Regions from separate parts of the Bacteroides sp. QWL-09 genome, predicted to be linked through region 2. Evidence: riboswitches for the same ligand, from Rfam matches in the RefSeq annotation. Region 2 holds a riboswitch; each other region holds the start of a gene.
The links. A riboswitch is a leader RNA that binds a small molecule or an ion and turns the genes downstream of it on or off. The one in region 2 is predicted to bind cobalamin.
Positions count from the first base shown of each region.

Region 1 (7,737 bases), 290 kb from region 2:
ACGGCAGACTGTTCTGCCAAGTCTGCTTTTACCACCAAATCATTGTACCATTGCGAGTAGTTGTCGCTGCGTTTGGTGAGGTCTTTCAATTCTTTTGCCATTATATTATTGTTTTTATAGATTGCAATTAGCCAAATAGGTTGCAAAAATACGAAAAAGCTTTGAACTCTGTCCATAGTTCATGCAATATTTTGAGGAATACTAAGGACGATAGGTTGGCTTTATCCGATTGGAAACTCTTTTACATTTGTTTTTTTATAGATAAACATTTGTTTGATAGGTTTGTTATTTATAGTAAATATGATACTTTTGTTGGGGTAGCACTATTGGTTTTGATACTGTATTCTTTTGAATGATGAGCTTTTGCTTTTTACGGTTGTTGGGATGATGCTTCGTCTGATGTCTGTTTTTAGAAAAGTGTAAGTCTGTTATTACGTTTGATAACCAGATGGTTGTTGCTCCTCTTATGATCATTTATTGATTTTATTTTTAAGTATTTATTTAATAAAACGAAAAAATATGGTAACGCGCTATTTTTTATTTATTCCATTTTTATGCTTGATTTTTTTGCTGCAAGCTTGTAGCAATAATGATCCGGCGTGTAGTTCGACAACAAAAGTCTCTTTTTATATCACTGATGCACCCAAAAGCAAAGATGTGAAATTCTTACATTTAGATGTTCAATCGGTAGACTATTCGGTTTCGGGCGATGAAAAATGGGTGAATCTGGATATTCAACCTAAACAAATTGAATTGTTACAGTTTAATAACGGTAAGGATTCGTTGCTGTCGAATGTTAATTTGAATGAAGGGGAGAAAATCAGTCAGATCAGATTGGTGTTAGGGGATAATAGTACGATCACCTTGTCGGATGGTACGACTCAAAGCATTAAAATTCCTAGTGGACAAACGTCTGGGTTTAAAATCAATGTTCAATCGAATGTTGAGGTGACTAGTGGATATAAAGTGGTGATCGATTTCGATGCCCAACGGTCTATTGTGGCGAAAGGAAACGGCAGCTATTCTTTAAAACCGGTTATTCGAGCTTATATTGAGGCTAACTCTTCGTTTGTTGAGGGCTATTTGACTCCGGATAAACAACAAACTAAAGTTTTCACGGTCAACTCTGCAGGGGATACGATCTCAACCGTTTCGGATACGTTGAATAACAATTACTTTAGACTTCATGGCTTGTTCAGCGGGGCTTATAAGCTTGAAGTTCAGAACTTGGAGGATGGACGTATTGCAACATTACAAGAGGTGGTTAATGTGGTTGGAGGAACGAATGTTTCTTTAGGTAGCTTGGCTATCCCGGCTTATCCTGAAACTGCGCCGAACAATGAACAATAGATCATGAGTCATAAATAGCTGATAACGGTATGGGCAATTAACATAAACGATCGCTATATCTTACTGATGAAGGTGAATTAAGGAATCTAAATGGGATTCTTTAATTCACCTTTTTTTTATCTGCAATTGTGTTATTTATAAAAAAGAGTATCTTTGTGGCGTTTTGTTCCATGTGCCTCTTAAGCATAGGATTAAAAGGGAACGAAGTGTGAATCTTCGACGGTCCCGCCGCTGTAAACTCCTTTAATAGAAGTTGTTTCATTTCTGTTGCCACTGTTCGCTTGTTCGAATGGGAAGGCTGAAGCAACCGGAGAATAGTCAGAAGACCTGCAAAACAAAGCCTCCATCTAGCTTTCGAGGATAAAGCCGGAGAATGATGACTTTCCTTCTAACTCTATCAAGCGTTTTAAGTGGTCATGATCTCTTTCGACTTTCAATCGTTTCGATTGGTTTTATCCTTTTGTGTCTTGGGTGGCGTTTTGAAACTTATCTTGGATAAGATGGGTTTGTTGTGATGAGGATTATGATAGCTTTATAATTGAAATGAAAGATTGGGTTATGATTAAAAACAGGCGACTAGTAGCCGGGATTTTTATCTTGTTGAGTTATGGTTCGGTTGGGGCACAACGTGTCGATACAACCACTGTTCAGCACATTGATGAAGTGACGGTTAAGGCAGTTCGTATGCCTAAGCAGGTGATGGCACCGGTTCCTGTTCAGGCTTTTTCGGCCGATCATATCGAACAGCTTGGTTTGCAGAACATGGCGGATGCCGTTCGTCGCTTTTCCGGAACAACGGTACGTGATTATGGTGGCATCGGGGGACTGAAAACGGTTTCTGTACGAAGCTTGGGTGCTTATCATACCGGAGTAGCTTATGATCAGGTGGCTGTGAGCAATTGTCAGGCAGGGCAGATTGATATCGGTCGATTCTCCTTAGATAATGTAGGGATGGTTTCATTGGCGGTTGGTCAAAATGATAACTTGTTGCAGTCGGCAAGGTTGTATGCTTCGGGAGCGGTGTTGAGCATCTTGTCTGTTCGCCCGGATCCTAGTGAGGCAAAGAAATTTGGTTTTAAGGGACAGGTACGTGTGGGGTCCTTCGGACAAGTGAATCCTTATGTGCGGTTCACACAAAAGGTTGGGCAGCGTACTCTCCTTGCAGTGGATGGCGATTGGATGCGTGCCGATGGAATGTATCCTTTTACGTTGAAGAATGGGGCACTGGTCACTAAAGAGAAACGTGAGAACTCTGATATTACAGCGTGGCACACGGAGGCTAACCTTTATCACACGTTTAAGGCTCAGGCCAAACTGAATGTAAAGGCTTATTATTATAACTCGGAACGAGGGTTACCGAATAGTGTTGTGTATTATACTAGTGGTCGGAACGAACGTCTCTGGGATGAGAATTTTCTTTTGCAGGCGCATTATGAGAAGGTCTTTAATTCACGTTGGAAGATGCAGGCGCAAGCGAAATATGACTATTCGTGGAATAAATACGCGGACTTTAATGTGCAATATGAGAATGGGAAACAGATCGATGTTAACCGACAGAATGAATATTATGGATCGTCTACGTTGCTTTATCAGCCTTTGAAGGAGTTAAGCGTCTCTTTGGCACAAGATGTGGCTTATAATACGTTGGATAAAAACTCTAATATGCCGAATGAGATTAATCCGAGGCGGTGGACTTCTCTGACTGCACTTAATGCTCAGTTGGCATTCGAGCGGGTTACAGTGGTTGGCGGCTTATTGAATACATTCATTTCCAATAAAATACCGGATGGCCAGAAGGTCACTCAAAAATGCCTGACGCCTTCGGTATCGGTTTCTTATCGCCCTTTTCATACGGAATATTTAAATATTCGCGGATTGTATAAACAGAGCTATCGGGTGCCGGCTTTCAATGACCTTTATTATGAACGGTTGGGGAATACCGGCTTGCGTCCGGAAAAGGCAACGGAATATAATTTAGGTCTTGGATGGAGCCGCTCGTTGGGGCGATGGGCGGACTATCTCTCTATTAATGTGGATTTCTTTCACAATGATGTTAAGGATAAGATTGTGGCTTTTCCGCAAATTCCTGTTTCAAAAATGGTGAATTATGGACGGGTCAGTGTGGATGGTGTCGATCTGAATGCTAGCCTTAAGTCACGTTTGTCCGATCATTGGGCGATGGTGGTGAGTGGTGGCTATACGTTCCAGAAAGCCATCAATGTGACGAACAAGGAGGATAAAAACTACAAGGATCAGATTCCTTATACGCCAAAGCATTCCGGCAATGGTAGTGTGACGGCTGAAACGCCTTATGGCATTCTAACTTATTCTTTTATGGCAGTCGGAGAGCGCTATGTCCTGGCTCAAAATCTGCCGGAAAATAGGGTAGATGGTTATTTTGAGCAGAACCTGTCGTATTCGAATAAGTTTAAAATTGGCGCTGTTCGCTTGGGAGCGCAATTCGACTTGGTTAATCTGTTCAATATTCAATATGATGTGATTAAGTTCTATCCGATGCCAGGAAGGCAGTTTAGGCTGACTTTCAAGGTGGAATTATAAAACCCGATGGCTAAGATCGAACGATCGTTATAATCGAATACATCGAATACATCAAATACATCGAATACATCGAATAAATAAAATCGTGAGTCGAATAATAGAATTATAAATATCAATTAATTTAAATAAGTGTATGAGAAAGAAGAATTTGTTTTTTAGTTTACTTGGTTTGTTAACTCTCTTAATGAGTTTTACTTCTTGTAGCAATGAGGATGATAGTTGGAATGATATAGGTTCGGTAGTTGAATTGCCTCGAACAAGAGCTTTTGTTTTGAATTCAGGCTCTTATAATGGTAACAATTCTGGTTTGGCTTTTTATGCGCCAAATAAGAATGCTGATTTTATTAGCAACATTTACCTCAAACAGAATAAAAAGGAACTTGGTGATACCGGACAATCAATGATTGAAGAGGATGGCTATATGTATATATTGGCCTATGGCTCTAAACGATTGGTTAAACTAAATTCTGCGGGAGTGGAAATCGGAAGTTTATCGTTCTCGAACTTGGATGGTGGACCTCGTGATTTGGTTTATGTGGATGGTAAGCTTTATGTCACCCTTTATAGTGGAAAAGTGGCTCGCATCAATACTGAGACTCTTGTTCTTGAGGATTATGTTGCTGTGGGACTGGCACCTGAAAACATTGTAACAGTGAACGGTAAGCTTTATGTGGCTATCTGTGGCTGGACTAGTGATCATAAAATTTATGATAAGAAAGTGGTAGAAGTTGATATTAATACTTTTAAAGTGAGCAAAGAGATTGAAGTGACTGTCAATCCTAATCAGTTGAAGGTGCTTAATGGAAATCTGTTCTTGATTTCATGGGGTAACTGGGGGGATATTGGCTATGATTTACAAAAGATCGACCTTAAGAATAAGACGTATGCGGTCACTCATCTTGGTGTGGCGACTAAGATGACGGCTTATGGCAAATCGCTTTATCTGGTGAACTCGGTGACCGATTGGGTGGCTAAAAAGACGGTTAATACGTTCTTTAGCTATGATGATTCAACCGGTAAGATCATTGATTCTTCTTTCTTGAAGAATGCACCGGAGAAATTGGCTTCAGAGAGTGTGTATATGATGGAGGTGAATCCGAATAATGGAGAGATTTATATTGGGGTTTCTAACTATCAAGCAAATGGTGATATTTATCGTTTCGATGCTTCCGGTCAGTTTATTGAGAAATTCGATTGTGGAGGATTGAATCCGATGGATATGGCTTTCTTTAATTAATCGGTGAGATGAAACAAAACCATTTTTTGGTCCTACTCTGCATGGGGCTTATCGTTCTTTCTTCCTCTTGTGGAGGAGGAAAGACGAAACAGTCGACTCATGCGGGAGAGGCGTTGGAGATGCGTTATGCTCAAAGACTCTCTATCGAGGACTGTGGAAATTATACGAAAGTGGAGGTGCAGAATCCGTGGGATACCGCGAAGATTCTGCAAACTTATTTGTTGGTCGATCGGGAGCAAGCATTGCCCGGCGATTTGCCTAAGGGAGTGGTGGTGCGTACTCCATTGACGAAGAGCGTGATTTATTCGGCTGTGCATTGCAGCTTGATGGATGAGCTTGGTGTTTTTAACGCCATAGCCGGAGTGTGCGACTTGAACTATATCAATTTGGATAAGGTGCAACAGGCTGCTCGTGAGGGTAAATTGCTTAATCTGGGGGATGGACTAGCGCCGGATATTGAGCGGATGATTGATTTGATGCCTGATGCGATTCTGCTTTCGCCGTTTGAGAATAGCGGCGGTCATGGGCGGGTCGAACAGTTGGGAGTGCCGATCATTGAATGTGCCGACTACATGGAGACCTCTCCTTTGGGACGGGCCGAATGGATGCGTTTCTATGGACGTTTGTACGGAGTTGGCGAACGGGCGGATTCGTTATTCGCTACCATTGAAAAGTCGTACCTCGAGCTGAAAGCGTTGGCGACTAAGGTCGATCATCGTCCCACAGTGATCAGCGAACTGAAGAGCGGATCGGCTTGGTATGTGCCGGGTGGACAGAGTTGGATCAGCGTGTTCTATCGCGATGCAGGAGCTGAGTACCTTTTCAAGGAGGACTCGCATAGCGGTTCGGTACCTCTGTCGTTTGAAACGGTGTTCGATAAAGGACAGTTTGCCGATTTTTGGTTGATTAAGTATAATCAATCGATCGATAAGACCTATGCTGAACTTCAACGTGAATATGCACCTTATGCCGGATTCAAAGCGTTTAAAACGCGTGCCATCTATGGATGCAACACGAATACTGTGGGATACTATGAAGAGGTTCCCTATCATCCGGATCTGTTTCTACGCGATCTGATTAAAATTTTTCATCCGTCACTTCTCCCTACGTATAATTCGCGCTTTTTTACTAATTTAGCCGATTGAAACGTAGAATAATAAAATAATGACAACGATCATTCCTTCTGCAAAGGGACTAAAGTATGGGGTAGTGTTGGGATTAGCCCTCTTTATTCTCTTTGCATTTAATTTAGTTTTTGGATCTGTCGACATTCCTCTTCCTATAGTTGGTGATATCCTTTTAGGTCACCCGGTAGAGAAAGAGAGTTGGCGATTTATTATTTTAGAATCGCGGTTGCCTCAAGCGTTGACCGCTTTGTTTTGTGGGGCAGCACTGGCGGTGAGTGGATTGATGCTTCAAACGGCGTTTAATAATCCCTTGGCCGGTCCTTCTATCTTAGGAATCAATACCGGTGCGAGTTTGGGGGTCGCCTTGGTGATGCTACTCTTTGGCGGAACCATTACGGTCGGGACGCTGACTTTCTCGGGTTTTCTATCTGTGATCATTGGGGCTTTCGTCGGGGCCATGGCTGTTTTAGGATTGATCTTATTCTTTTCCGGTCTGCTGAAGAGTAATATTATGGTGCTGATTATCGGAATCATGATTGGTTATGTCACTTCATCGGCTATCTCACTACTGAACTTTTTTGCTACAGCCGAAGGGGTGCATTCGTATATGATCTGGGGAATGGGTAACTTTGGTGGAGTCTCTAATCAACAATTGCCTTTTTTTATTGGCTCGGTGGTTGTGGGGTTGTTTCTCTCCATCTTGCTGATTAAGCCTTTGAATGCCTTGCTGCTGGGTACGCGTTATGCCGAGAATCTCGGAATTAATATCTATCGGGTGCGGAACTTATTGTTGCTGACGGTGGGCTTGCTGACAGCTGTGACGACGGCTTTTTGTGGACCGATTGCTTTTATTGGTTTGGCGGTTCCACACATGGCACGTTTGATGCTGGGGACTTCAAATCATAACTCTTTATTGCCGGTTACTCTACTGATGGGAAGTGTGATCGCTTTGCTCTGTAACCTGATCTGTATCTTGCCGGGTGAGAGTGGGGTCATCCCATTAAATGCGGTGACTCCTTTTATCGGAGCACCGGTGATTATTTATGTGATCGTTAATCAACGTAAGATTCAATATTTCAATTAAAAAAATGACGGAACAAGAGATACTTACAGCTCAGAACTTATCCATTGGCTATTCTTTAGGCGGAGGGCGACATAAGGTGGTTCATCGTGATCTGACTTGTGATCTGAAATGTGGTGAACTGGTTTGTTTGCTTGGCCCTAATGGAGCCGGGAAATCGACTCTCTTACGAACGTTATCTTCTTCACAATTGCCATTAGGCGGTCAGTTGCTCGTGAATGGGAAGGAGCTCCGACAGATCGATGAGCGGGAACGTAGTCGGCTGATTGGCGTGGTACTCACCGACAAGACTCAAACCGGGGGATTGACAGTTTATGAATTGGTTGCTTTAGGACGCCAACCGCACACGGGCTTTTTCGGGCGACTGCAAGCTAAAGATAAAA
Region 1 is NZ_CM178748.1:1,283,924-1,291,660, reverse strand. It holds gene proS (proline--tRNA ligase) at 1-101, opposite strand, end outside; gene AC4PG5_RS05105 (DUF4382 domain-containing protein) at 520-1,350, shown strand; cobalamin riboswitch at 1,497-1,699, shown strand; gene AC4PG5_RS05100 (TonB-dependent receptor plug domain-containing protein) at 1,894-3,909, shown strand; gene AC4PG5_RS05095 (YncE family protein) at 4,043-5,146, shown strand; gene AC4PG5_RS05090 (ABC transporter substrate-binding protein) at 5,155-6,291, shown strand; gene AC4PG5_RS05085 (iron chelate uptake ABC transporter family permease subunit) at 6,311-7,357, shown strand; gene AC4PG5_RS05080 (ABC transporter ATP-binding protein) at 7,362-7,737, shown strand, end outside.
Region 1: linked by a shared signal. The riboswitch ahead of AC4PG5_RS05100 (TonB-dependent receptor plug domain-containing protein) and the one ahead of AC4PG5_RS03910 (putative transporter) in region 2 are both predicted to bind cobalamin.

Region 2 (7,737 bases):
TTTTACCATAGTCAAAGCAAAGCGAATCCCAAGCCGGATGTTCGCGTCGTTCATTCGGATAGAAGTATTGATTCGGATCACCGGCAAAATTACCTAAGCCCTCCATTTCATTCTTCACCGCATGAGAATGCACAATATCCATGATGACAGAGATACCTAATCGGTGCGCTTCATCAATCAACGCCTTCAGCTCATCCGGCGTTCCAAAACGAGACGAAGGCGCAAAGAAGCTGGATACATGATAACCGAAACTCCCATAATAAGGATGCTCTTGTATAGCCATAACCTGTATACAATTATAGCCGTCCTTCGCAATTCTTGGAAGAACTTTTTCACGAAACTCATTATAAGTTCCCACCTTTTCTTCCTGTTGAGCCATACCGACATGGCATTCATAAATCAACAGCGGAGAAGTTTGCGGTTTATATTTCTTCGTTTTAAAAACATACGGTTCGGTTGGTGCCCAAACCTGAGCAGAAAAGATCGCAGTCGACGAATCTTGAACCACACGAGTGGCCCAAGCCGGTATTCGATCGCCGCACCCGCCGTGCCAATAAACCTTCAGTTTATACAAATCACCATGAGCCAGAACCTCCAACGGAATCAAGACCTGCCAATTGCCATGACCGATACTTTTCAATTCATATTCTGCTCTCTCTTCCCAGTGATTGAATGTCCCAACCAGAAAAATTCGAGTAGCATTTGGTGCCCATTCCCGAAAGATCCAGCCTTCGGACGTACGATGCAACCCATAAAACAAATGACCGGAAGCAAAGTCACTTAAAGTCTGTTCATCATTACGGGTCAACTCCGCTTTTTTCTCCCGTACATGATCATATCTGCCCATGATGGCTTTGCTATAAGGCTCCAGCCAAGGATCATTCTGAATAAGTTTAAGTGTCTTTTCCATATAACCTTTTAATTTATTTATGCTCTGACTTTCACAACCACCTTCTTTATCTCTTTAGGAGTAATGCCTGGAGCATGGCCATCTTCCGGGAAGAAGATGGCAAACATTCCGGGATGAAGAGTGATATAAGTCTGCGCCTCACCTTCAAAAAAGGTAATATCCTTCTCAGCATTATAAGGTGCGTCTGCCGGAGAGCAATCCTTAGACGGCGTATATCCGATGATCTCAGATCCGGATAACGGAAGTTGAATATCGATAAACTGATGATGAGTCTCTAATCTGGCCGCTTCCCGGTTCTTAATTCCGGTGGTCGCAATATTAACCATTAGGCGATCTTTCTCTAACTCGATCTTGCCCAAATCCATAGTTTCTAAGTCGTGTGATTCAAGAAAAGCCCTAGCTACTGAAAATAAAGGATGCAAAGATTCATATTGCTTAAGGTTTTCTAATTTGTCTACTATCATATTCTTTATAAAATTAATTATTCAAAATCATCAATGGTATAATTCATAAAATCTCCAAAGCGCTTAAACTGAACAAAAACCTCCGCTATACGGTCGAGCACATCAGGTTGAAGGAAAAACGAATCCGGGACATAATAGCACGGCGTATATTCCCTGAACTTCAGATAATCAACCTGTTTAAAGTTACGATCAAATCCCTTAGGAGCTGTTTTCAATGGATTTTCTCCAACGACAGGGAAAAACTTCTTAAAAGCGTCGTCTTCCACAATAGATACAAACTCATCTATATTATGATAGATCGACTCCCTTACAGCCTTAAGGATATTAGGCGGTAAACATAAGCTTCCCCCGGCCAGCATTGACTTTCCTGGTTCCAAATGGATATAATAACCGAAGTGATGTGATTTCTTACCCATCGAGTTTATATATCCCCCCATATGCGTCTTATAAGGAGTTTTATCTGCAGAAAAGCGGGTATCTCTGTAAATCCGATAGGTACATTCCTTAGGAGAAAGCCCCTTCACTGTTTCATCAAACAGAGATATTCGAGAAATAGATTTCTCTAAAAAAACATCAAACTCATTGCGTACGCGATCATATTCAGCTCTATTTACATTAAACCAATCCCGATTATTGTTTGCCGAGAGCTGATTTAAAAAATCAAAAATAACAGGTATATTCATACTGAACGATTTTGGATATTCTTACACAAACGTACACATTTTATTTCAAACATACTAGCAAATAAGGCAAAACCCATAAAAGAGACTGTCTCAAAACAAAAAACATTTTTGTTTTGAGACAGTTACCTAAATACATTTATCAAAAATAGAACAGACTCTTCTATTCTTTAATGTACTACCACTTTCACAAGCGAAATACATCCCATTAAATTAATCTTATATCTAATACTATGAAAAACACAATATCTTAACACGTCATCCCATTATTTTGTTTACTGAAGTCGTCTAAAAAAACGTTATTTTTTAAAATAGTAGCAAAACATTCCAATCTAAAGACCCAATCATGATGGTAATATCTAATTTTTGGTTTATCTTTGCAGAGAATTGGTTTTGAAAAGTATTACTACTATTCAAATTAAAAGGGAATTAGGTGAGAATCCTGAACAGTCCCGCTGCTGTGAAGCTCTATAAGAAACATTCTGAAAATAACTTTTACCACTGACCATTAAGGTTGGGAAGGTTCAGAATGGGAGCTAGTCAGAAGACCTGCCATTCATTATAGTCTATTTTTACTCGTGGGTTAGAGAAATAGAATACTAAATTAAGCATTTATATTTTAAACGTTTATTTTAAAAGCCTGGATTATTGCATTGTCGTGCTATAATATGTAGCCGCATATGCTATAACGTTAATGCCATGCTAACCTTTTACATTTATAAAAAAAACAAACACACGAAACGCGACATGACTAGATTTTCTAAAATGCGGTAATATACCGTTGTAGTATGTTTAATGTGTATATCCCTGTAGAAGTGATTCTACGGGGATATTTTACCCAAAAACAAACATTATAAATATTTATATCATGGACTTTTTAACACATCTATTTCAAGGATATCCCGATTTATGGGGTGGGGGCGTTGCCCATTCAGTACTTATCCTTTCGCTGGTGATTACTTTCGGAATCATGCTAGGGAAAATCAAGATTGGAGGCATATCCTTAGGTATCACTTGGATTTTATTCGTCGGAATAGTATTCGGTCACTACCACCTCAACCTCGACGAGCATTTGCTCCATTTCCTCAAAGAGTTTGGACTGATTCTATTTGTCTATTCCATCGGATTACAAGTCGGCCCGGGCTTCTTCTCAGCTTTTAAGAAAGGCGGCCTTACGCTTAACTTACTGGCCATCATCGTTGTCTTTCTAGGAGTCGGCACCACCATTGCTTTACACTACATCACAGGTATTCCTATCACCACCATGGTGGGCATACTCTCGGGTGCAGTAACCAACACGCCAGGGTTAGGAGCCGCACAGCAAGCCAATAGTGACTTGACCGGCATTGATGCACCGGAGATTGCCTTAGGATACGCCGTCGCTTATCCGTTGGGAGTTGTCGGTATTATATGTACTCTCCTTGCGTTAAAGTACATCTTACGCATAAAGACGAAAGAAGAAGAGGGTGAGGCCATTAAAGGAGGAGGACACCTCCAAGAGCTCACCGTGCGTCGAATCTCGTTAGAAATACGAAACGAAGCATTAGAAGGCAAAACCGTAAAAGAAGTTCGCCCTTTGATCAATCACGATTTTGTGATCTCTCGCATCCGTCATAAAGGCGACGTTCACGAACAAGAGCTAGTGAACTCCGAGACCGTACTACACCTATCGGATGAGATCTTAATCATTTGTACGCCGATCGATATCGCAGCAATTACGCTCTTCTTCGGAAAGCAGATCAATGTAAAATGGGATGAGTCGAACAAGCAATTGATCTCACGACGAATTCTGATCACCAAACCGGAGCTAAACGGCAAAACACTTTCACAGCTAAATATTAGAAACAATTTTGGAGCAAGCGTCACTCGAGTAAACCGATCGGGAGTTGACTTGGTCGCAACCTCGCAACTCCAACTACAAATGGGCGACCGCGTTACCATTGTGGGAGAAGAACTAGCCGTCAGCCATGCCGAGAAGATTCTTGGTAACTCGTTGAAACGATTGAACCATCCAAACCTTATTCCAATCTTCTTAGGTATCGCCTTAGGTTGTATTTTAGGTAGCATCCCTTTCGTATTCCCAGGCATACCACAACCAGTGAAACTAGGATTGGCAGGTGGTCCGCTAATCGTATCTATTCTTATTAGCCGTTTCGGCCCTCAGCATAAGCTCATCACTTATACCACGATGAGTGCGAACCTAATGCTTCGCGAGATCGGTATATCCATCTTCTTAGCTTGTGTCGGTTTAGGTGCGGGAGAAGGCTTTGTAAATACCATTATCTATAACGGAGGATATGTTTGGATTGGCTATGGAGTCATTATCACCATCGTTCCTTTACTTATAGCCGGTTTAATCGGCCGATACGTCTTCAAACTGAACTATTACACCCTTATTGGAGTCTTGGCGGGTTCGTCAACCAATCCACCGGCATTGGCTTACTCTAGCGATTTAACCTCGTGCGATGCTCCTGCAGTAGGCTACGCAACGGTTTATCCTTTGACCATGTTCTTAAGGGTACTAACCGCACAACTACTAATCTTATCGTTCAGCTAAATGTGGGATATAAATAGGGATTAGTTGAATAGAAAAACAATCGAGTCGGAGAAAATTAAAGTAGTTTTCTCCGACTTTTGTTTTCGACCTCCCACACCATCAAGCATATGGATCCGCACTTGGCGGTTCCTATTATGGATACCATTTGAGATAGTAATGTATATCCTACCCTACGTAACTTGTCGTTAGACATTGCAGATGTAAGTAGACGGCTAAGCGCCACACGCCAATAACCAAGTCGAGTGTTTCCCATTGATATACCTGCCAATCAAGGACACCACATTTCTTTAGTCTTTTCCACTTGAATACCCAGATAGTTGTGATTTGCTCTCATTTTACAGGACTCGTGTTGACGAGCGTCTAAAGAAAGACTATAGCCCTGAACAGATGTCAGGACGCATGAAGCCGGAAGGTTTAGAATGCGTCTCTCACGAAACTATCTATCTTTACGTTTAGAGCGACAAAAAGCAAGGTGGAGAACTTTACAAACATCTACGAAGACGTGGCAGGCATTACACCAAGCGTGGCTCTAAGACGAATGGACGTAGGCTTATCAAGAACCCCGTTGATATTGACTAGAGACCATCCATCGTAGACGAAAAGATTAGATTTGGTGATCTAGAGATTGATACAGTTATCGGAAAGAATCATAAGGGAGCATTGCTCACAATCAATGATAGAACAACAAGTTTGGTGTGGATACGTTTACTCAGTGGGAAAGAAGCCGCCCCACTGACGGAAGCTGCCATAAAAGCACTCTTGCCTATCAAGGACATAATACACACGATAACGGCTGATAACGGAAAAGAATTCAGTTTTCACGAAGAGATTGCAGATAATTTGGATATTTCCATTTACTTTGCAAAGCCATACCATTCTTGGGAGAGAGGAGCCAACAAGAACAAAAATGGCCTCATAAGGCAATACTTCCCAAAAGGTACAGACTTCGGAGATATAACTCATGAACAAGTGGTGCAGGTTCAAAATATCTTAAACTCAAGAACGAGAAAGAGATTAGGTTATATGACTCCAAAAGAGAAATTTAAAGAATTAACTAATATGGATTACAAGGAGATTGCATTATCCGCTTGAATTCAGCTGCCATATTTAATACAATAATCGATATTTTACAGCGCAAATATAAAATTTATCTGTGCAATCTATCTTCACAAGACAATAAGAATCACCAAAAAGATAGATATTTTCTTTATAAATCCTTGTAACCCTTATATCTTGTGGCATTTGATGTGAGTTTATCATCAAACCATGAGCCATGGTATTCATAGCTCAAATTGCCAGGACTAGGCTTAATATTATCAACTAACAAGAATCCATAGCCTTTTCTGTATAAATAAACTACATCATCATAACGGCTAAATTCTCTTACAGGTACATCTTCTTCGAGATACGTTTTTGCTATAAGTAAGATTCTCTCAACTGTCTTTTGAAGAATATTTTTAATATCAAGTTTAGAAAGCTGATCTTCATATAATGGTATAATCAAATGCAGCTCTTCCATATCTTTCCAAAGATCTAGACAGTTCAGAACAACAGGAGGAAGGGATACGTCTTTTTTACCGAAATCAAAGAAGCTAAGGGCAGAAAATAGATCTACAGAGGCATCTTTCACCAGTTCTCTGATTTTCCTGCTAATATTGCTGTTGTCATCAGGTACAGAGTTGGCATACAGAGAGAAGAACAGACCAGCACAATTAACTAGCAGTTCTCTTATTTCTGTTCGTTTGATTACGTTACTTCCATATTTGTTCATCAATACTATAACAGCTCTCGATGCGATAGCAATGGAAGAACTTGCATTCAGCCCTGGCACAGCAATCAACTTTGGTCTGTTTACAGCCTTGTTGACTTCACCATGAATACTTGTATCTGTAGTCATATTCAAAAGATACTGTTGCATCTTCTTTAAGAAATTCACAATGTCTAATCTCATTTTATTAGCATCGTCAGCTGCAGAACTTGCTTCTATCTTCTGGTGATCATAGTTTGGATTCTCTTTGTCATCATCATTACCATTTTCATCCTTGTCAATTTCAAGCAAGTCATCATCACTCTTTTCTGTATCGTCCTTCTTGAAAAGAATCTGTTGTAAATAAGCAAGAATACCTACTCCCGAATGCATGCTTATGCTCAAAGAACTATCTTTCAGTTCATTAAAACGGTCTTGGGCAACAACAATATCTTCTTTGTCTTTTGATGATGATGATCTTGTAGCAAGTCTTGCTGACTTGGTTTTCTTTTCATTCTCATCAAATTCAACGTAGCCCAAAATATGAGTGAGATTTTGTAGTAAACTGTTATCATCAAGCAGACTTGATAGCCTCCTACGCTTGGGATCAGGATTACAACTCTCAACACACAACTCCTTAATTATCAAACAACTATTAGACAATCTTGTTTCATTATCCATCAATACAGCAATATGGCTTTTCGATAACAGGGATTCATCCATAAAGAGTTCAACTGTATTGTCTGATACAATCTCTTCTTTATAGATAATCTCTTGTTCCTTATCCAGTATGATGGCAAAGCCCTTAATACCATTATGAGAAAAATGCAGATATAATTTCCCGGCTTTTTCCTCACAAGCCTTGAGCGTGGTTGTAATAGTTGAAGGCTCGGATGGATTCTGCTTTGGTCGCTCAATGGATTTACGGTCATCCTCATTTAGCGGATTATATTGTATTCCAAGTTCAGCGACATAGCTTTTTCTTTCTAAGCTGTGCAGCAAAACACACATCTCATCGTTATATACTGTGCTGCTCAATCCTAATGCCATATTTCCAGCATTAGCACTACCAGACAAAAGCCATGTTCCATTGCTAGAGTGAAACTCAATAATTTTAGCATGTAATGGGTTAGGGGCAGAGTGTTTGAAGAACGCTATGTCAGTATTTGATTTAAGCAGCTCATAAGGAGCACTTTGTCTGTCCAAATCAAGAACGCAATTCATCCGAGCTGGATTAAATCGTTTCTTCAATTCGGTCAGTGCATTACCTTCTGCATCATAGAAAGGTGCAATGACTGTTATCTCTTCAATAACAGAATTTCCTATAGCTTCAATAACTTGGTCAAAAATTCTACTTGTAGCACTGTTATACATAATAG
Region 2 is NZ_CM178748.1:989,910-997,646, forward strand. It holds gene AC4PG5_RS03895 (alpha amylase C-terminal domain-containing protein) at 1-910, opposite strand, end outside; gene AC4PG5_RS03900 (NanQ anomerase/TabA/YiaL family protein) at 928-1,374, opposite strand; gene AC4PG5_RS03905 (DUF2461 domain-containing protein) at 1,392-2,057, opposite strand; cobalamin riboswitch at 2,425-2,625, shown strand; gene AC4PG5_RS03910 (putative transporter) at 2,923-4,611, shown strand; partial or broken gene AC4PG5_RS03915 (IS30 family transposase) at 4,951-5,703, shown strand; gene AC4PG5_RS03920 (phospholipase D-like domain-containing protein) at 5,819-7,737, opposite strand, start outside.

Region 3 (7,737 bases), 380 kb from region 2:
GAAGCTAAATAAGTCTTATTATCCCACGACGTGATAATTTTCACTGTAGCATTTAAATCAGCACGTCCACTAAGTTTCACCAAAGAGTGCTGTTGAAGAACCATATGGTTGCCTAGAACACTCGACAATTTCACCTTTCCTTCTGAGTTTGAAACCCAGAATAAAAGACTAAACAAGAAGAATAAAGATCTTTTCATACTTTAAATAAATTGAGATCATGACTCAATAAAACAAAGACGCTCACCTTTACTTTTCAAAGATTCCCTCCCACTTTTGATTCATCCGGTTCACCGAAGTTTTTCCATATTCCTCTCCTTCAAATGAACGACGATATGCCGATAACTCCTGATGTAAATAATCAGACAATTTCTTTACTTCATCAGAATGGGAAGCACTAATATCAAGTTGTTCCATAGGATCTTGCTTCAAATCATACAATTCATATTTGCCTTCGTTATAATATAACTTATAGGTAGAAGTAACCACTGCTCCTTGCTTACCGGAACAAAAGACAAGTGGTTTATTTCGAGAAGCATTTTTTGAATATAAAAATGGAGTAAAAGATTCCCCATCCAGTTGATCTGGATTCGTATTTTTAATTCCAACTAGATCTAGTATAGTCGGCAGATAATCAGATGTACTACAAGGTTGTTTAACTTTATCTGTCAAAGCCTTTTTTCCTCCTATCATAAAAGCAGGAACCCGAATACCTCCTTCATATAAAGAGCGCTTTTCCCCTTTAAACTGGCCTGCATTACCAGGGGTTCGCAACTCTGGACCATTATCACTACAAAAAAACAAGATTGTATTCTCATATGCGCCTTTTAGTTTTAGAAATTGAATTAGACGTTCGATTTGATCGTCCATAGCCGTAATACAACCATAATAATTTCTTTCCTCTAGCGACAACCCCTCGTACATAGACGCATATTCAGGTCCCGCAACACAAGGTAGATGAGGTGTATGAAACCAGACTGTAGTTAGAAAAGGCTTCCCTTGTTTCAAGGCACGATCTATAAAAGGAACCACGCGATCTATTACTACTCGGCTGTCATCACCATTTAACCCATCCACAACCTTCTTGCCATTTATATCCCAATAAAATGTGCCATACTCTTTTCGAGCATCATGTTCAGATAAATAATCCCAAAAACGTCCATCGTTAGATAATGGTGCAAACATTGGATCGTAGCTTGGTACCTTAGATTCAGTAACAAACCCATCATCATATCCATGTTCCGCCGGTGGATTAAGTAAATGTTTGTTTTCCGGTCGACCTCGATTGGCATCTCTTTCTTCACAAGTTAGAGTCCCTAAATGCCATTTTCCAAAATGTCCAGTAGTATATCCGTTTTCTTTTAAAATCTCCGGTAATGTTTTCTCTTCCGGACGTAAGATTCCCACATTAGGAGCAAATACGCCCATACGATAAGCATTCCTTCCCGTGAGCACACTAGCACGAGTCGGAGACGATAATGGTGCCGCTGAATAAAATTGCTCGAAAACAACTCCTTCTGAAGCTAATCGGTCTAAACAAGGGGTCTTTATAGAAGTATTACCATTAAAACCAACATCTCCCCAGCCTAAATCATCAGCCATAATCAAAATGATATTAGGAGCTGCCGTTTGTTGAGCCATTAAAACAGAAGTGGCACCAAGTGAAGATGTTAATAGTAATAATCTAGAATTTATTTTTATCATAATAGTATTAAGTTACATTGGTAAATGAGTTCATTATAGTCCTTAGCTATAAGAAGGAACATATATATTATCAGAGAAAGCGCATAAAGCAAATCAAAGATTATGATGATATCCTTGGAAGTGGCATTAATCGAGTAAAACTAGAATATACGTAATCAACCGATTGACAGTTGATAGTCTTTGAAAAGAAAATAGAAGGCTGTACAGCCACATAACCAAAATCAATGTTTTTCATAATTATATAAAAGAGATAAAAAGGAACTATTGATAGCCCTATACTATATAAACAATGAAGGTTAGCTCACTACGCAATCAAAGTTATAAGAAATACAATTAAAATGTTTTTTTTCAGATCTTGCAGAGCCAAATAGAGATGTCGTTCGACTGTACGAATAGAAAGTTGTAATTGATCAGCGATTTCTTGGTTACTCATGCCGTCTTTCCGGCTCATAGTAAAAACCTTTTTTCGTTGTTCGGGCATATTATCTAATGTCAACTTTATTAGAAGTTGAAGTTCTTTAGCATGAAGCTGGTCGTGAATATCAAACTCAGAAGAGAAGCAATCCTCTTTTGTGCATCTTTCCTGATAGTTAAGTTCGATAGATTTATGCTTAAGAAAGTTGTAAATATGATTACGAGTCATTACGTAAATGTAGCTATCCCATGTTTCTTTACTCTCCCAAAGTTGAGTATTATCCCATAATTTGACGAATATATCTTGCGCAATATCTTCCGCATCCTCCTCCGAATGTAAAATCTTACATGCGAAAGCTTTGACCTTCGGATAAGTCTGAATAAAAAACTGCTCAAACTTCCTTTTTTTGCGTGATTCTTCCAGACTCATCATCAGGGATTTCAGGTTACTATTTCTTAATTAAAGGCCAAAAATAAACGCTTTTGAAAGAAAAAACAAGAAAATCCCGTAATAAGGTGTTATTTACATTTTTTCCCAAAAACATAAAAACAGTGTTAACCAACTAATTTGTAAATCATTATAAAAGCAAAAAGAAGTTACATAGACGTTACTCCTTTTAGCAGAAAAGGCCCAGTATATTGGCAAAAATTCCATTGAAATTTGATCAGACTTCCCATTAATAGAGGCTAGCACAATCTGCAATTCATAAGTATACCACAGAACATACTTTTTTAAATCAGTATATCTATGAATTAGACAATTATTGTTCCTTTTTTATCAAACAGATTTTTACTATTCAACAGATTTACTATCTTTGGCGGCGTTTAGGTGATCTGTTATATTTTCCATATAACAGATAAAAGGGAATTCGGTGAGAGACCGAAACAGTGCCCGCTACTGTAATTTCTATTTCTTCAAAAGATGGAGCAGTTGAAAGAAGTTCTGCTTACCACTGTTAATTTTAGTCATTAACGGGAAGGTTATCTCTTTCAACAGAATAAGTCAGGAAACCTGCCTACACAAAGCAAATAATCAAGCCATCCCGGGGTCAGGAGGGTATTTATTAACATTTATCAAAAAACATCCATGAGAAAAAGATGCTTAGTAGCAGCCTTATTAGGAGGTTATGCTGCTTTGGGAGTAATGGCACAGCACCCGACAACAACCAACCAAGAGTTAACGGTCGATTTAAACCCTATTGTAGTTACCGGTACAGGTACTCATCAACGCTTAAAAAGCACACCGGCTCCCGTTTCAGTTGTGACTGCAGCCGACATTAAAAAAGCCGGAATCACAGACTTTCAACAAGCAATGACCATGCTTGTACCTTCACTTTCATTTTCAACCAACAGTATGGGTTCTTATTTAATGATGAACGGATTGTCGAATAAATACGTGCTCATTCTAATTAACGGACGAAAGCTGATTGGCGATGTCGCTAACAATATCGACTTGTCACGTATCGATTTAAGTCGAGTGAAACGTATTGAGATACTCAATGGAGCTGGTTCATCACTTTACGGATCGGATGCCATTGCCGGAGTGATTAATATCATCACCGATGAACCTAAAAATGTAATGCAAGTTAGCTCTTCCACTCGATACGAAGGCTACGGACAATTCACACAATCGGTTAACGCCAATATTGCTAACGAGAAGTTCGGTTCATACACCACTTACAAGCACGACCAAAGTGACAGTTGGCGTACGAATGATGAAGCCTATTCCGCCGACCGAAAAGGCAATATTTCGTTAATTCCTACGGTAGGACTCATGTCCACCGGTTTCCATTCGAACTTGATCAACCAAAAGTTCACTTACCGCCCAACCGATAAGCTCTCGCTATATGCCAATGGAGGATATTATTGGAAATTAACGGATCGTCCGGTCGCCGAGTCGACCGTTTACGGCAGTTCCGACTACGACTTACACTATGAATCGTACAATGTAGGGGTTGGAGGACGTTATCTATTGAGCAAAAAATCGTCTATTACACTCGATTTGGTTAACGATAACTACCTGCAAAACTATAAATATATTCGTATACCTAAAGCGAAGAATTATGAAGTTGGAGACTATAACAAAGTGAAGACTCAACGTTTCTATGAAGCAGAAGCCAAAGGGATATTCAGCTTTTTCGACAATAGTCAAACGGTATTTGGTCTCGATTATCGCTCAGAAAGTTTAGATCGTCCATCTGCCGGAGTTGATAAGGCCGTTTATACCTTAGCCGGATACGTACAACACGAAATGAAACTAGCCGATCACTTCAAAACCATAGCCGGAGCAAGATACGATTATCATGAAACGGCTAAAGGCCGACTAAGCCCCAAATTAGCTTTAATGTATTCCAATGGACCGATCAACGTTCGAGGCACCTATTCAGCCGGTTATCGTGCACCAGGATTGGATGAACTTTACTATTTACTCAATCGCACGAAAACCATCACATTAGGCAACACTCGTTTAAAACCGGAACATAGTCAATACGTTTCTTTGAATGTAGAATATAACGCCAATTGGCTTAGCTTATCGGCCACAGGTTACATCAACCAAATTTCTAATATGATTTCAAGTGTAACCACTCCATTTTCAGTTCTCCCGCAAGAGCAAGTAAATGCAATACTTAACCAAGCTAGAGCAGCTGGGATTTCAGAATCAGAAATTCAAGTCTTAGACCAACTCAAATCATACACAAATGCCGACAAAGGTTTAATTAAAGGATTTGAGATCAATGCCCTAGCCAAACTTTTCAAAGGATTCTCTCTCTCCGGGAATTACGCATATGCCTATGCACGAAACAAAATAGATGAGGTCTGGGATAATGTACCACGTTCGATCCGCCACACCGGTACAGTGGCTGGAAATTATACTCATAACTGGAACAATTACCAGCTTAATCTGAACCTTAACGGTCGCTTTCAAAGCAAACGTTTTCATCCCGGTCACAGCTATGGTGATGCCCCCGGATATGGCATCTGGAATTTAAACACCAAGCATACGTTTACGGGATTAAAACATTTGGATATGGAGTTGGGTGCCGGAATAAATAATCTTCTAAATAAGATAGACGAGCGCCCTTATGGGGTCAATTATGCTCTCTTATCACCGGGACGTACAGCCTATGTTAGCCTAACACTAAAATTAAATAAGTAATTATGAGAGTCCTCCTATCCTTCTTACTTTTATCGTTTTCTCTGAACCTCATCGGTTCGGAGAAAACAAATTTTGAGGCCTCAGATTTCTTGTCCACTTTATCAAAAGGTGATAAAGCCGCCATACTGATGGTACACTTTGGAACCACCTTTGATGAGACTAGAGGAAAGACCATCGATGCCATCAATAGTCAGGTCAAAATGACTTACCCGAACTTAGAAGTCAGAGAAGCCTACACCTCGCGTATCGTAATGCGTCGCCTCAAAGCGCGTGGTATCTCAAAAGATGCACCGATTGAAGCCTTGCTGAAACTACGTGGTGAAGGATATACTCATATCATCGTACAAAGTACAAACATCATTGAAGGAATAGAAATGGAATCCCTGAGACGAGATGTCGCTAAAGTCTCGGACTTCTTTAAAGAAATTCGTATCGGAAATCCCCTACTTTACTCTGCTCAGGATGTAGAAGAGGTCGTAGAGAGTATTGCTAAACGACATCAGGAGAAAGGTCAATTGGTTCTTGTAGGTCATGGCACTTATACTCCGGCGACGGCAACTTATGCCATGGTCGACTATATGTTTAAGGCAAAAGGGTATGCACGTATTCACGTGGGCACCATTGAAGGATACCCAACCTTTGATGACCTGTTGAAGATGCTGCACCGGAACAAAGAGAAACGAATCACCTTAATTCCTTTTATGTTTGTTGCCGGCGATCATGCCGCCAATGATATCGCCGTCGAATGGAAAGAAGCCTTAGAAAAAGACGGTTATCAAGTCAAAGTCATTCTAGAAGGAATGGGAGAAATAGCGGAGATCCAACAGCTCTTTGTTTCACACATCAATTTTATCCTCAAAAACCGAATGATTGATATTATTGATAAAAAAGCACGTTATGCGAAAGAAACTGACTAATTTTATCTATACGACTCATCGGCTATTGGGCACTCTACTCAGCGCTCTTTTTTTAGTCTGGTTTCTGTCAGCTTTTGTGATGATGTATCATTCATTTCCTAAGCTAACCACAGAGAAGAAGATACAGAAATTCGAGACCTTAATGGCCGATTCACTTTCGCCTATTGACTCCATTCTCCGGCGCGTACCTGCCGGAGAGCAAATCACCCAAATCACCTTAAGTTGCCCGCTTGAAAAAGCCATCTTTTATATTGAGACGACCAACAACCAATACACCATACCGGCAATGAACGGCGACTCCCTACCCATGATTGATGCAAACGATGTTCTGGCTATGGCCAAACGATGGTGCGCATCACCTATTGAACGTATCGACACCTTGTATAAACTTGATCAATGGATCCCGTTTGGAGCTTTTAAAAAAGAATTTCCTATTTATAAGTTTCACTTTAACGATCCCGAACAACATCAACTTTATATCGGTTCGCAAAGCGGTGAACCTTTGCAGTTCACAACCAAAGAAGCCAGAATCTGGGCTTGGCTAGGAGCTATTCCACATTGGGTTTACTTTACGTGGCTTCGACAAGATGCGACACTCTGGAGTCAAGTGGTTATTGGATTATCCGCATTAGGGTGTTTTATGCTCTTAGCCGGATTATGGATGGGATTCGAGGTCTGGCGCAATACTCGAAAAAGACAAGGATCATTTTCTCCTTACAAGAAAAAATGGCATCATTGGCATTATGCCACAGGGATTATCTTTGGAGTAACCGTACTCACTTTTTGCTTTAGCGGAATGATGTCATTAGCAGAAGTTCCTCAATGGATCAGCCGGACGGAGCTCAAGAAAAGCCCGATGGATTATCTGAATGAACAGCCTCTCAACCCTGAGAAAATGGGGGATTATAGAGTGCTCGTTAAACAAATCAAAGGCATCAAAGAGTTGAAGTGGAAGCGACTCGGCACCGTTGATTTTTATGAGATTTCAATGCACAAAGGACGGCAACAATTTAGGTGGTTCGGCGATGAATTTCATCCTTTAGAACTCACCCGTAATGAAGTTCTCAGAGCGATACAGCCCATTCATTCTCCTCAAGCTAAGTTTACGGTAACCCAACTCCATCAGTTCGAGACATATTATCGAGATATGAGTCGGATGTATAAAAACAAAGCACTATTACCCGTATGGAAAATAGAAGTGGACGACCATGACCAGAGTTGTTATTATATTCATCCCAAGACCGGAGAAGTGAAATACATCAACCAAAACGGTCGCATTAAATATTGGACATACACCGCCCTTCATCGCCTCCGCATCCAAGGATTGAATTCTTCTCCTCAGCTTCGCAAAGGCATCCTATGGGTCTTACTAATTGGCGGTACAATGGTCTCACTGAGTGGTGTTGTACTGGGCATCAGATATCTTAGACGGAAAACCAAGAAGTATAATCGTCGACAAAAACGACGGGGTATATCAAGCGACTCATTGAATTAATCCTTATATTTGTAAAGAATCCATCAAACGAAATAGAATGAAAGCACCTAAAA
Region 3 is NZ_CM178748.1:609,762-617,498, reverse strand. It holds gene AC4PG5_RS02405 (sialate O-acetylesterase) at 1-197, opposite strand, end outside; gene AC4PG5_RS02400 (sulfatase family protein) at 247-1,701, opposite strand; gene AC4PG5_RS02395 (RNA polymerase sigma-70 factor) at 2,006-2,548, opposite strand; cobalamin riboswitch at 2,926-3,149, shown strand; gene AC4PG5_RS02390 (TonB-dependent receptor plug domain-containing protein) at 3,203-5,272, shown strand; gene AC4PG5_RS02385 (sirohydrochlorin cobaltochelatase) at 5,275-6,189, shown strand; gene AC4PG5_RS02380 (PepSY domain-containing protein) at 6,170-7,684, shown strand; gene cobJ (precorrin-3B C(17)-methyltransferase) at 7,722-7,737, shown strand, end outside.
Region 3: linked by a shared signal. The riboswitch ahead of AC4PG5_RS02390 (TonB-dependent receptor plug domain-containing protein) and the one ahead of AC4PG5_RS03910 (putative transporter) in region 2 are both predicted to bind cobalamin.

Region 4 (7,737 bases), 1.2 Mb from region 2:
CCAACAGATTTTGTCTATGACAAAACCACCGGATGCTTAAAGGATTGGCAAAGTTTTGGAAATTGGACTCAACAATTACTAAACGGACGCGACGAACTCACTGACGCCATGAAACAGCGAGTACATGAATTGACCGCCCATTGCAAAAGCGACAGAGAAAAAGTGAAAGCCATTTACGACTATTTAGCAAAAACCACCCGATATGTCAGCATACAGTTGGGTATAGGTGGATTCCAACCGGCACCGGCAAGTGAAGTAGCAGAATTTGGGTTTGGCGATTGCAAAGCACTGTCAAATTACACTAAAGCAATGCTGAAAGAATTAGGCATCCCTTCTACCTACACCGTCATTAGCACAACCAACAGTCGTCTAATTCCTGATTTCGCCAGTGCCAACCAGATGAATCACATCATTTTACAAGTTCCTCTCCCCCAAGATACCTTGTGGTTAGAATGCACCAACCCTAGACTTCCTTTTGGATATATCCATCAGCAAATAGCGGGACACGACGGACTATTGATTACCCCGGAAGGAGGAAAGGTTTATCGCCTTCCGCTTTATCCGGACTCTCTCAACACCCAAAACAACAAAGCCACGGTAAGTATATCGCCAACCGGATCGGCAACGATCACAGTAGAAGAAATCTCCCGTTTATTCCAATATGACCATCAGTCAGGAATCATAGACTTAGAACCGAATAAACAAAAAGATGCACTTCGAGAAGAAATCAAGCTCACCCATGCTATGATTGATCAAATCAAAATTAAAGAGAATAAAACCGATCATCCGGAAATCACGATCGATTACCAGATTCAAACCGATCAATATGGGCATAAAACGGGCAATCGCCTCTTTATCCCCACCAATATTTTCCGTCGTAGCTTTTATAACCCGCCATTAACGACTCGTCATTCACCGATATCCATCGGTTATGGCTACCATGACACCGACAGTATACGCATCAAAATACCGAATGGATACAGTGTGGAAGGTTATCCCAAAAGCATAGAGATGAAAAGCAAATTTGGAACGTTTAAGTCCTCAATCTCCATTCATGAAAACGAGATCGTTGCCACTTACCGCTTATTAATGCACAAAGGAGTATATTCCAAAGACGACTACATAGAATTCATCGCCTTTCGAAAAATCATTTCTGAACAATACAGCGGAAAAGTCGTCTTGAAAAAAGACAATCCCACACAATAGGACAGCTAAGAAAATCAATCAATAGCAAAAGATTCATCTAACAAAAGTCGCTATAACAAAATAATAGGTTATAGCGACTTTTGTTCATATCAACACTCTATCCAACTCTCCAAAACCTTAAGACTCCAAAGTCTCAAAACTAAAAAGCTTATAAACTAAAATCGAACCACCCCCTTAATAAAAAAAGAGAAATTTCACAGCGATTTTCACTAAAAAAGTTTTCCAAAACGGAAAACTTTAGATATCAACAAGAAAGAAAAGTTGCCCAAAAAAACTTCAATATATAGACTTGTTTTTATAGATAGAACTTCTATCTTTGTAATCGATTACGGTACTAAAAGCGACTTAGTCATGAGGGAACGCTGTGTAATTCGGCGACAGTACCCGCTGCTGTAATTCTCTAGGAATCCGCACATTACGTCACTTTGTCAAGACATGGGAAGGCGTGCGAAGGAGAGATAAGTCAGAAGACCTGCCACAATCAAACAGAAGAAACATTATTGTCTAACACTTTCGGGAGTTAAAGTTATGAACTACGCAGAAATTTGTATCATCAAACGCGATGGTAAGAGAGAAGATTTCTCTATTAGCAAAATCAAGAACGCCATCGGAAAAGCATTCAATGCTACAGGAATTAAAGACGAGCAACAACTTATCGCCGATATCACGATGAGTGTAATCGACAAGTTTACCGCTCCAACCATCACTGTTGAAGAGATTCAAGACTTGGTTGAGAAGGAACTGATGAAAAACCGTCCTGAGGTTGCTAAAAAGTATATCATCTACCGCGAATGGCGAAACACCGAACGCGGTAAAAAAACTCAAATGAAACAAATCATGGATGGTATTGTAGCTATTGACAAGAATGATGTCAATCTAAGCAATGCCAACATGAGCAGTCACACGCCTGCTGGGCAAATGATGACATTTGCTTCGGAAGTCACGAAAGACTATACCTATCGCTATCTATTGCCGAAACGATTTGCCGAAGCTCATCAACTTGGTGATATCCATATTCACGATTTAGATTACTACCCCACTAAAACCACAACGTGCATACAATACGATATGGACGATTTGTTCGAACGGGGGTTCCGAACTAAAAATGGAAGCATACGTACCCCACAGAGCATTCAAAGTTATGCGACATTGGCAACGATTATCTTCCAGACCAACCAAAACGAACAACATGGAGGACAGGCCATTCCGGCATTCGATTTCTTCATGGCTAAAGGGGTTGGCAAGTCGTTCCGTAAACATTTAACCTCACTATTGAGTTTCTGCTCGTTAATCGAACAAAACCTAACTTTGGAGGAGAAAGAGATCCGTCAGTTAGTGGAATTACACCTGCCCTCACTCCGCAACAGCGAAGCCGAACGCAATGCGCTATGCGACGCTCTCGGCAAAATAGGAGCAACCATCGACGAGCATCATCTACAGCCAATTATCGACAAAGCTTTTGCGCTCACCCGCAAAGATACCCATCAAGCCATGGAAGGGTTTATCCATAACCTGAACACCATGCACTCTAGAGGAGGAAACCAAGTGGTTTTCAGTTCCATCAATTATGGAACAGACACCTCAGCCGAAGGCCGTATGGTGATCGAAGAACTTCTTAAAGCCACCATCGAAGGATTAGGTACCAGAGGTGAAGTACCCGTTTTCCCAATCCAGATCTTTAAAGTGAAAGACGGCATCTCCTATTCAGAGCAAGACTTCGAGAAAGCGATGAAAGCAAGCACCATCGAAGAAGCGATGCAGCTAACCTACGACACGCCCAACTTCGACTTGATGCTGAAAGCTTGTCAGACCACCTCAAAAGCGCTATTCCCGAACTTTATGTTCCTCGATACCCCATTCAACACCAACGACAAGTGGGATGCCAACGATCCAAAACGCTACCGCTACGAATTGGCAACCATGGGATGCCGCACACGCGTTTACGAAAATATCTGGGGAGAGAAAAGCTCTTTAGGTCGTGGTAATCTCTCGTTCACCACCATGAACTTGCCAAGATTGGCCATTGAAGCCCGGATCAAAGCAGAAGGCATGGTTGAAGACCAACACCATCAAGAGGCTATCGAACAAAAAGCGAAAGACTGTTTCTTAGAGATGGTACATGAAAAAGCCACGCTCATTGCCGAACAACTCAACGAACGCTATCAATACCAACGCACAGCGCTGGCTTGTCAATTCCCATTCATGATGGCCAACGACGTTTGGAAAGGTGGAGCCAACCTTCATCCCGACGAACAAGTCGGCGATGTTCTTCGCAGTGGAACATTAGGAATTGGATTCATCGGTGGACACAACGCCATGATGGCCCTTTACGGTAAAGGACACGGCCACTGTTCGAAAGCTTGGGAGACGCTTTATGCAGCCGTTGAAGAGATGAACAAAGTAGCAAACGATTATAAAGAACGCTACCAACTGAACTATTCGGTCTTGGCTACACCTGCAGAAGGCTTGTCCGGTCGTTTCACAAGGATGGACCGCCGCAAATATGGGGTGATAGAAGGAGTGACCGATCGCGATTATTACATCAACTCTTTCCATGTCGATGTCAAAGAACCGATCAACATCGTCGAAAAAATAAAATGCGAAGCCCCATTCCATGCCATCACTAAGGGAGGACACATTACTTACGTCGAACTAGATGGTGAAGCTCAGAAGAATGTGCGTGCTATCGTTAAGATCGTTAAAGTCATGCACGACCAAGGCATCGGTTACGGATCGATCAACCACCCGGTAGACACGTGTAACGATTGTGGCTATAAAGGGGTGATATACGATAAATGTCCGGTTTGTCAGAGCGAGAACATCCTTCGCATGCGCCGCATCACCGGTTATCTGACCGGCGATTTAAATTCGTGGAACTCAGCCAAGAGAGCTGAAGAGCACGACCGTGTAAAACACGGATAATTCATCAACCCTTTTTTATTGGACAACATGGTCTGCTTTTCCGTGCGGAAAGTGAACCATGTTGTTTTCATCTTTATCGTAGAGCACTAGACCCACAATGAATCTCTTAAATACCTATTCAGAAACCATTGTCGATGGCGAAGGCATCAGATACTCCATTTATCTGGCAGGCTGTTCGCACCATTGCCCGGGCTGCCATAACCCCGAGAGTTGGAATCCCTGTGCCGGTCATCCGCTGACAGAGGAGATGACCACCGACATTATTGCCGAAATCAACGCTAACCCCTTGCTCGACGGCGTCACCCTATCGGGCGGTGATCCATTCTATCATCCGGAAGAGTTGCTAACCTTGGCACAACGACTCAAGGCCGAAACTCAACAGAACATTTGGTGTTATACCGGATACACCTACGAAGAAATCAAAAACGATCCCAAACTTTATGCCGTCCTTCAATACATCGATGTGCTCGTCGACGGTCGGTTTGAACAGGATCTTTATTCCCCTTTCCTAGAGTTTCGAGGCAGCAGCAACCAGCGCATTCTCCATCTCAAATAAGGGAAGAAGCGTCGTACATGGTCCGAAGAAAATAAGCCGATACAATTAAGTCTAATCGAACCTTGTATAATCGCAACTAAAAGGCAATTAGCCGTTTTGTCCATAGCTGGAGTTGAGCCCTCGTTCGAGGGCTCTTCGGTTTTCGTTCGAGGGCTCATGGGCCCACCTTCGAGGGCTGAAGAGCCTTCGTTCGAGGGCTCAAAAAATCCGACGGCATCACCGGCTAATGAAACGCTGCTAACGATTAAGATCAAGGAGACAGCCACTAAGATCAACAAGAGCATTCGCTCAGACACCGTGATAATCAACTCACGATCGATTCGCCGCCCATTCACGATCGCTTCGACATTACTCCACTGTTATTCCACCATTACTGCATCATCACTACACCACCATTTCAGCATCATTTCAGCATCACTTCAGCATTACTCCACCATCGCCTCACCGTAACTTCTAACAATTATCGCACACCATCATCAGCTATTTAGAGTAAGAGCGTAAAATTTTAAAAAGAACAATCCCTTTATTTCATTCTTCGACTAACGCCCAAAGGATGAAATAAAGGGATGCATTATAATCAAGAGAAAGCGATCGATCTCGTCCTTCTCTCTTGATTGGATAGAGCAAAAGGCTCAGACCACTCTTTTAAAAGAAGAAGCGCAAAATATCGTTTAGATTCGCCCAAAGCAGTAAGCCAAACAATAAGATCATACCTCCCATTTGCGCATATTCCATGAACTTCTCACTCGGTTTGCGACGAGCAATGATCTCATAGAATAAGAACAAAACATGTCCGCCGTCTAATGCCGGAATAGGGAGAATATTCATAAAGGCTAGAATAATCGATAAGAAAGCAGTCATATACCAGAACTGATGCCAATCCCAAGTTGCCGGGAAGATACTGCCTAAAGTACCAAAGCCACCTAACTGTTTAGCGCCCTCTTTCGAGAAGACATATTTCATGTTACTCACATAGCCCTTTAACGTTTTCACGCCTAAACTAATCCCCGCAGGAAAAGACTCCAAGAATGTATAGTTTTTCTTGATAGTAGGCAACAGCTTAGTGGTTTCCATACGAGCAATCACTCCCATCTTATAGGCCGAGTCTACACGCATAGTCAATGTATCGATCACTCCCGCACGACTATAAGTTAATGCGAAAAGATGATTATCGACCGAATCATTAGCCACCGATGCTTTACCCTGGCGGCGTTGTTCCATCTCATATAAGAAATCAGAGAATGAAATCGACTGTCCATCCATGGCAATAATGCTATCGCCAACCTGAAGTCCCGCAGCAGCTGCCGGAGAGTTAAGGACTAAACTATCGACCACATAAGGAATGCGATAGTTAGCAAAACGTACACTATCGGTCATCAAACGTTGCATCATATCTTCCGGAATATTGATCGATACCTCTTGGCCTTCGCGAAGCACGGTTACCGCACTCGACTCCACCAACTGACTCATCATATCCCCATCGTATCGTTCGAAGGCTTTCCCATCGGCCGACAATAAGATATCACCATCTCTAAAACCAATTGTTTTAGCCGTTTCGTTAAACTCCATTCCCAACGGCGCTTTCTGTATTTGGATGTATTCATCGCCCCAAGCGAAAAGAATCATCGAATAGATAAATAACGCCAATATAAAGTTAAACAACACGCCTCCAATCATGATAAACAACCGTTGCCAAGCGGGTTTCGAACGAAACTCCCAAGGTTGCTCCGGACGTTTCATCTGCTCCGTATCCATCGATTCGTCGATCATACCGGCAATCTTTACGTAACCCCCAAGAGGTAACCAACCAACGGCATATTCGGTCTCACTCTTCTTCGGTTTAAATCGGAAAAGAGTGAACCATGGATCGAAAAACAGACAAAACTTTTCTACCCTGACTTTAAATAAACGAGCAAAAAGGAAATGCCCACCTTCATGAATCACAACAAGTAATGAGAGACTCATGATGAGCTGCAGGGCACGAATTAAAAATGTTTCCATCAGTTCTTTTCTATTTTATTTTTAGGTTATAATTTCAATGTTGTTAGTTGTTCGACTGCCAAACGACGAGCCTCAGCATCGGTCGCCACATAATCATCGTAGGTTGGAGAAGCCACAAACGAAGCTTTTTCCATGGTCTGCTCAATCACACGACTCATCTCCAAGAAGCCGATCTCCTCGCGTAAGAAGCTAGCCACCGCCATCTCATTGGCCGCATTCACGATACAAGGCATATTTCCACCGCGATCCATCGCTTCATAAGCCAAAGCCAGATTACGGAATCGGCGGATATCGGGTTGTTCGAAAGTGAGGTGAGTACACTTAGAGAAGTCCAAACGCTCGAACGACGAGTGTACCCTATCGGGGTAAGAGAAAGCATATTGAATGGGCAATCGCATATCGGGTAGGCCAAGCTGCGCTTTAATCGACCCATCTTCAAATTGCACCATCGAATGGATCACCGATTGCGGATGCACCACCACCTCTATTTGTTGGGGTTGCAAACCAAACAGCCATTTCGCTTCGATCACCTCAAACCCTTTATTCATCATAGAAGCCGAGTCAATAGTAATCTTAGCTCCCATCTCCCAATTCGGATGTTTTAAAGCTTGAGCTTTAGTGACCTTCTGCAACTCTTCCATAGAACAAGAGCGGAAAGGGCCGCCCGAAGCCGTCAAGATGATCTTCTCGATCGGGTTACCGATCTCTCCGGTCAGACACTGGAAAATGGCCGAATGCTCGGAATCGACAGGTAATATCGGTGTACGGTATTGTTGAGCTAATCGATTGATGAGTTCACCGGCAACGACTAACGTCTCTTTATTGGCTAATGCAATCGCTTTACCCGCACGAATCGCGCTCATCGTCGGTAATAGTCCCGCATAACCAACCATCGCTGTAAGTACAATATCGATAGGAGCCGACTCCACCACTTCGGCCAAAGCCTTAGATCCCGCATATACCTTGATCGGTAAATCTTGCAAAGCCTCTTTTAAGGTGGTATATTTACTTTCGTTGGCAATCACGACCACCTCCGGCTGAAACTTACGAGC
Region 4 is NZ_CM178748.1:3,203,161-3,210,897, reverse strand. It holds gene AC4PG5_RS12955 (DUF3858 domain-containing protein) at 1-1,206, shown strand, start outside; cobalamin riboswitch at 1,519-1,700, shown strand; gene AC4PG5_RS12950 (anaerobic ribonucleoside triphosphate reductase) at 1,735-4,128, shown strand; gene nrdG (anaerobic ribonucleoside-triphosphate reductase activating protein) at 4,226-4,684, shown strand; gene AC4PG5_RS12940 (hypothetical protein) at 4,841-5,134, shown strand; gene rseP (RIP metalloprotease RseP) at 5,330-6,685, opposite strand; gene AC4PG5_RS12930 (1-deoxy-D-xylulose-5-phosphate reductoisomerase) at 6,712-7,737, opposite strand, start outside.
Region 4: linked by a shared signal. The riboswitch ahead of AC4PG5_RS12950 (anaerobic ribonucleoside triphosphate reductase) and the one ahead of AC4PG5_RS03910 (putative transporter) in region 2 are both predicted to bind cobalamin.